DNA from 3 places in the Pradoshia sp. Z3_51 genome. Region 1 is predicted to be linked to each of the others. Evidence: predicted binding sites of a transcription regulator. Region 1 holds the regulator's gene; each other region holds the start of a gene.

Region 1 (2,274 bases):
GCTTGGTAGAGCACTTGGTTTGGGACCAAGGGGTCGCAGGTTCGAATCCTGTCTTCCCGACCATTTTAAAAATTTGGGGCCTTAGCTCAGCTGGGAGAGCGCCTGCTTTGCACGCAGGAGGTCAGCGGTTCGATCCCGCTAGGCTCCACCATAGTCCGGTAATGATGGCGAAGAGGCCACACCCGTTTCCATTCCGAACACGGAAGTTAAGCTCTTCAGCGCCGATGGTAGTTGGGACGCGAGTCCCTGTGAGAGTAGGACGTTGCCGGGCAGCCAAAACCAGTTCAAATTGAACTGGTTTTTTTGTATTTTAGGGAAAAAAGATCCTTTTTACAGGAAGGTTTCAGGGTTTTAAAAAAGGAAATTTGGGTAGAATTGAAGTATTGGTTTTTTATAAAAAGGTTAATTGTGCAGTATACATATAATAAGTTAGAGTAAAGTATAATGATTGCCAAATTGAGGATGCTTTTGTATAATTATAGTCAAATATAGTCAAAGTCAAAACAGTGAGAGGGGGAGCCTATATGAAAAATATATCCGATATTATTGAAAATTATTTGAAGAGCGTTCTCGATATAAGCGAGAAAGAATTGGTAGAGATAAAAAGAAGCGAAATTGCTGATAAGTTCCAATGCGTTCCCTCTCAAATTAATTATGTGATCAATACTCGTTTTACAATCGAAAGAGGTTATCTGGTAGAAAGTAAACGGGGTGGTGGGGGTTATATTCGTATAATGCGGGTACAGTCCCATGACAGAGCACATTTAATTGAACAAATCAGTAATTTGGTTGGACAGCGTATCTCTCAAAGTAATTCTGAAGATTTAATTGGCAGATTAGTTGAGGAAGAAGTTATATCTTCACGGGAAGCAAAAATCATGTTGAGTGTAATGGACCGTTCTGTACTCCATTATGATTTACCTGAACGAGATGAATTGCGCGCGCGAATCTTAAAAGCGATGTTTATGACATTAAGGTATAAATGAGTTGCTACGGAGAGGGTGAAAACAATGCTTTGTCAGGAATGTAACGAAAGACCCGCTACGATGAAGGTTACAAAAATCGTTAACGGCAAACAAACGGAAGTAAACCTTTGTGAATATTGTGCTGAAGAAAAAGGCGATTTTTTTTCATTCAATAATCTGTTAGCAGGTTTATTAAATATGGGATTAGGTATGAAATCAGCCAACTCTAAATCGCCCTTTAGTAATGAAGATCAACTGATATGTCCCCATTGTGGATTAACATACCGTGAATTTGTTAATATCGGTCGGTTTGGATGTTCGGATTGCTATAAGACATTCAATCCATATTTGGAATCCATATTAAGAAAATTGCATGGAGGGAATGTTCATCATAACGGAAAAATTCCTAAACGTGCTGGCGGAACTTTACATATAAGAAAGCAAATAAATGATTTAAAGGCTCAAATCAATGATTATGTTGAGGCAGAGGAATTTGAGAAGGCAGCAGAAGTCAGGGATCAGATTCGTTCATTAGAGAAGGAAATTGAAGCCTCTCAAGAAGGGGGCGAACAAAAATGACAATTGAACACTTTATGGAGAATGCCATCAGCTCATGGATGAACCAGGAAGGGCCGGAATCGGATATTGTATTGAGCTCAAGAGTCCGATTGGCCAGAAACGTAAAAAATGTCGCCTTTCCGATCGTTTTTTCACAGGAAGAAGCCAAAAGATTACTAAAAAAAGTTGAAGATCGTATTGGCGGTCAGTATCTTTCAGGATTAGGACATTTGGAAATGGTAAAAATGATAGATCTAAATCCATTAGATAAGCAAGTACTGGTAGAAAAACATTTAATAAGCCCTCTGTTGGCAAAACATAAAGATGTAGGTGCCTGCCTTATTTCAGAAAATGAAGAAGTCAGCATAATGGTTAATGAAGAAGATCATATCCGAATTCAATGTCTATATCCTGGACTGCAAATTTCTGAAGCTCTCGAAGTAGCAAGCAGAATTGATGATTGGGTAGAGAGTGAATTGGACTATGCATTTGACGAAAAGATTGGATACCTAACAAGTTGTCCAACGAATGTTGGAACTGGATTAAGAGCATCTGTCATGGTTCATTTACCGGGCATTGTGTTAACAAGACAGATAGACAGAGTGGTATCTGCTATTAATCAATTAGGATTGGTTGTGCGCGGTATCTATGGTGAGGGCAGCGAGGCACTGGGAAATATATTTCAAATATCCAATCAAATGACGCTCGGAAAGACCGAGGAAGACATCGTTGATGATTTAACCAGTGTAGT
Region 2 (2,274 bases), on a different contig from region 1:
AAGAAACGATCTTGAATATAGCGGTGTGACAGTTCTACCGCTGCTTCTAATACTTCATCACTAAATTCAACAGAATGGTAGGATTCATATCTTTCTCTTAATCCTTTTAGAATATCTAACGCTTCTGCAGTTGTAGGCTCATTAACCATTACTGGTTGGAAACGTCTTTCAAGTGCCCCATCTTTTTCAATTTGACGATACTCATTTAATGTTGTTGCACCTACTAATTGTAACTCTCCACGCGCAAGCGCTGGTTTCAGAATATTCCCTGCATCCATGGAGCCTTCTGCAGATCCGGCACCTACAAGCTGATGAATTTCGTCAATAAACAGAATCACATTTTTTCTTGTTTGCAATTCTTGAATAAGCTGCTTCATCCGTTCCTCAAATTGCCCACGAATACCAGTATTGGATACTAAGGAAGCAACATCAAGCAGATATACTTCTTTATCCTTTAGTTTTAAGGGAACATTCCCTTCCGCAATTTTAAGCGCAAGTCCTTCAGCAATCGCTGTTTTACCAACCCCTGGTTCACCGATCAGGACTGGATTATTTTTCGTACGTCTGTTCAATATCTCAATTACACGTTTAACCTCTTCTTCACGTCCAATCACTGGATCAATGAGTCCTGCTTTTGCATTATAAGTTAAGTTACGACCGTATTGATCAAGTAATCCTCCACCATTAGGCGGCTGTGTTTGTGTTCTGACCTGTTTATGCTGGTTGTGATTTGTCTGGTCCATTGAGCCAGACATATCTGACATAAATGAATCTCCGTTACCCTGGTTGAAAAATGATTCTAATGTAAATGGCTTAAATGGATGTAAATTCATTCCTCCCATTTGAGCTCCTAATTTATTGCGTTCCTCTTTATAGCATGAAGAACACAAATGATGATTTTCCTGATGTCCATTCACCCTTAATTGCATCTGTACAGTTGCTTGGTTTTGTTGGCATTTTTCGCAAACCATAGATGTATCCTCCTTATAATTCTAAATTTATTTTATCGTTTTACAGTTACTAAACTCATTTGAAAATTGGTCAATTTGACTTTGACTATCTTTGACCTTAATTACATTATACTCTGACCTTTTTTGACTTTCAACTATTTTATACCCCTTTGTTTATTTTTTAATCATAAAAAAAGGAAGCGCCTGATACAGCGCTTCTTAGATAAACAAATAATTAATTAGTCACGGCTTCCTTTATATCATCATATCGCAAAGTTGCCTGTGCAGCTGCCAGCCTTGCCAATGGAACACGATAAGGCGAACAGCTTACATAGTCTAAACCGGCTTTATAACAGAAGTCGATTGATATTTTTTCTCCGCCATGCTCCCCGCATATGCCAGTTTTTAATTCAGGTTTTGTTTGTCTGCCCAATTTCACTCCCATTTCGACCAGCTTACCTACACCATCTTGGTCTAACACTGCAAAAGGGTTTTCAGGCAGGACTTTTTCTTCTATATATGTTTGTAAAAACTTCCCTTCCGCATCATCACGGCTGTATCCAAAAGTTGTTTGGGTTAAATCGTTAGTACCGAATGAGAAGAAGTCTGCCTCTTTGGCAATTTGATCAGCAGTAAGTGCTGCCCTTGGGATTTCAATCATAGTACCAATCGTGTACTGGAACTTTTTGTCCGTTTCTGCCTCTACCTGAATCGCTGTATCCATCACCAATTGTCGCATTTGTTTCAATTCATTCACATGTCCAACAAGCGGAATCATGATCTCAGGCTGAACCGGAATACCGCGCTCCATTAAGTTAGCAATCGCATAGAAAATAGCTTTTGCCTGCATGCCGTATATTTCTGGATGAATCATGCCTAATCGGCAACCGCGATGTCCAAGCATAGGATTAAATTCATCCAATTGACGAACCTTTTTTAACAGTTGCTCTTTTTTCATTAATTCCTTTGAATCAGGATCAGTAATTTGAAGCTTCGTCACTTCGATGATTAATTCTTCTTTATCAGGTAAGAATTCATGTAATGGTGGATCTAATAAGCGAATAGTAACCGGATTTCCCTGCATGGCTTCAAAAATGCCTTCAAAATCCTCTTGCTGCATTGGCAATAAATATTCTAATGCTTTATTTCTTTCCGCAATGGTCTCAGAAAGAATCATTTGTTGGACAAACGGTACACGTTTTGCATCCATGAACATATGCTCTGTTCGACATAGTCCGATTCCGCCAGCCCCAAATTCGAGAGCCTTTCTTGCATCCTCTGGATTGTCGGCATTTGCACGTACCCCTAGTTTTCTAGTTTCATC
Region 3 (2,274 bases), on a different contig from region 1:
TACCATAAAGTTTAAGAATTTCCCTAATTCCAGATCAAAATTGCCGCTTGAAAAAAGGATGTACTGGCTTTGCATAATTGGGAAGAAGGTAGATAAGTACCCGGCAAACGAGATAATGACTGATGCCGTTGCAGCCCAGTTAGCAGCCCAGTAACCCCAAGCAATACTATAACCAGCGATTTTCCCTTTCCTTGGTGAACTGAACATGGCTTGAGCATAGCTTTGCGGTCCCGTTTTTAATTCCGGCTTTCTGATAGCCAAATTTCCAAATACAAGAGCAACCATTAATACTCCAGCTCCTGTTAAGATCCAGGCCATTGATGCTCCAAACGGACTAGAAACACCAGCTAGGTTTGCCGGAAGCATAAATATTCCTCCACCAACCATGTTGCCGACAACAAACATGGTTAATATCCAAAATCCCCATTTTTTATTATTCATGATGAAAGACCCCTTCTGTTTTCAAAAATATGCGAAAAATATAATAAGATAAATTATTGCTAGTGGTACAAATCGTTATAATTCTATACCCGAATTATAATTTGATCATTCCGGTGGCTTATTGGTTGAGATTGTTAAGTATGAAATTCAACACAATAAACTCTCTTCAGAATGACTAATTATTAAATTGTGCTTTCATATTAACATCAAACTTTAATTTGGTAAAGTGATAAACAATTAGAGAACTAAAATATTGTGAGGTAGGGGAGTAGAGGGGGATATCTACATTATTTTTTTGATAAAACAAAAGAGCTGCCGAATATCTCGACAGCTCTTAATCAGTTTATTATTTTTTATTTTCTTCTACTACATTGCGGGTGATAATTTTATCAACTAATCCGTACTCTACCGCACGTTCAGCTGTCATGAAGTTATCACGTTCTGTATCGCGAGCAATTGTTTCATAAGATTGACCAGTACGTTCAGCCAAAATTTTGTTTAAGCGCTCACGCATAAAGAGAATGCGTTTAGCAGCGATTTCAATCTCAGTCGCTTGTCCTTGAGCTCCGCCAAGTGGTTGGTGAATCATCACTTCACTGTTTGGTAACACAAAACGCTTTCCTTTTTCGCCGGCAGCAAGAAGGAATGCACCCATTGAAGCAGCCATACCGATACAGATCGTAGAAACCTTTGGTTTAATATATTGCATTGTATCGTAGATTGCCATACCAGCTGTGATGCTTCCGCCTGGGCTATTGATGTAAAGATATATATCTTTCTCTGGGTTTTCAGTTTCAAGGAACAATAATTGGGCAACGATAGAGTTGGCAACATTGTCATCAATTGCACTTCCAAGCATGATAATCCGGTCTTTTAATAAACGGGAATAAATATCGTATGCGCGTTCCCCGCGATTTGTTTGTTCAATAACTGTAGGAATTAAATTCATTTATTTTCTCCTCCTTATATGTAAAAAAATAATACATTTGGCTTTGACTTTATCATACACTTTATGGTCAATAAAGGTCAAACAAAAGACGCTTACATTACTATATGTTTTTTATTAAGGACTGATGTCTAGTTTATCTGATTGGTCTGCGCTTAATTTGCAGCTGATTCTATGTATGGAAACAAAATAATCCCTGATATCCATCTTACCCAACATAAAGGCTTATAAACCTAAGGAATAGTTCTTGCAAAAAGACTTTCTCTTCCTTATAATATAATTTTGTAGGCTAACATTTTGCCCTCGTAGTTTAATGGATAGAACATAAGATTCCGGTTCTTACGATGGGGGTTCGATTCCCTCCGAGGGCGTATAATATTTTTTGGGAAATTTAACATTTTATGCTTTTATTGCCTCTGCGCTGTTTTATTGCGTAGAGGTGTTTTTATTTTCTGGGCATATACCATGCATATAACCATGGCTAACCTTTTGTGATGATTGTAAAGAGACACATTACTAAATAAGGAGATTGATTCTGAATGTCCCATGCAGGATATTAAAGAATTTCTATAAAACGCTAAAAGGCTAAAGTAACACTAGGGTTTGACTTATTATCATTATATCTGAGTTGAATAGGAATACTTTTTATGGTTCAGCTTTCCTCTTTTTAAAAGAGGTATTAATATCTTAAAAAGCATACCCCAGTTTATTATTAACTATTTAGATATTGTTTTATAAATATTCCTTATAATATAATTAATTGGATAGAAATGATACACCTGGAGGATAGTTGATGATACAAGGGAAGTTGGTTTCTAATAATTCAAAAAAGTTAATTATTATTTTCCAAAGTGCTGGTAGGATCTCAAAAGAAATGTTTGATAAGA

The links. Region 1 encodes CtsR, which represses protease genes until heat stress. Its sites were predicted from a motif close to ATGGTCAATAAAGGTCAAACA; they were not measured.
Region 2: a site for CtsR is predicted at 1,082-1,102, ahead of AC4BHA_RS01235 (ATP-dependent Clp protease ATP-binding subunit). Genes of this name have one in related genera too.
Region 3: a site for CtsR is predicted at 1,454-1,474, ahead of clpP (ATP-dependent Clp endopeptidase proteolytic subunit ClpP). Genes of this name have one in related genera too.

The regions. Positions count from the first base shown of each region.
Region 1 covers NZ_JBZAJC010000016.1:58,998-61,271, reverse strand. Annotated here, with positions in the region: tRNA gene AC4BHA_RS18195 (tRNA-Pro) at 1-63, shown strand, start outside; tRNA gene AC4BHA_RS18190 (tRNA-Ala) at 76-151, shown strand; rRNA gene rrf (5S ribosomal RNA) at 155-271, shown strand; gene AC4BHA_RS18180 (CtsR family transcriptional regulator) at 525-986, shown strand; gene mcsA (protein-arginine kinase activator protein McsA) at 1,011-1,544, shown strand; gene mcsB (protein-arginine kinase McsB) at 1,541-2,274, shown strand, end outside.
Region 2 covers NZ_JBZAJC010000001.1:272,369-274,642, forward strand. Annotated here, with positions in the region: gene AC4BHA_RS01235 (ATP-dependent Clp protease ATP-binding subunit) at 1-971, opposite strand, end outside; gene ppdK (pyruvate, phosphate dikinase) at 1,186-2,274, opposite strand, start outside.
Region 3 covers NZ_JBZAJC010000004.1:409,489-411,762, forward strand. Annotated here, with positions in the region: gene AC4BHA_RS11255 (amino acid permease) at 1-441, opposite strand, end outside; gene clpP (ATP-dependent Clp endopeptidase proteolytic subunit ClpP) at 788-1,390, opposite strand; tRNA gene AC4BHA_RS11265 (tRNA-Arg) at 1,687-1,758, shown strand; gene AC4BHA_RS11270 (alpha/beta hydrolase family protein) at 2,181-2,274, shown strand, end outside.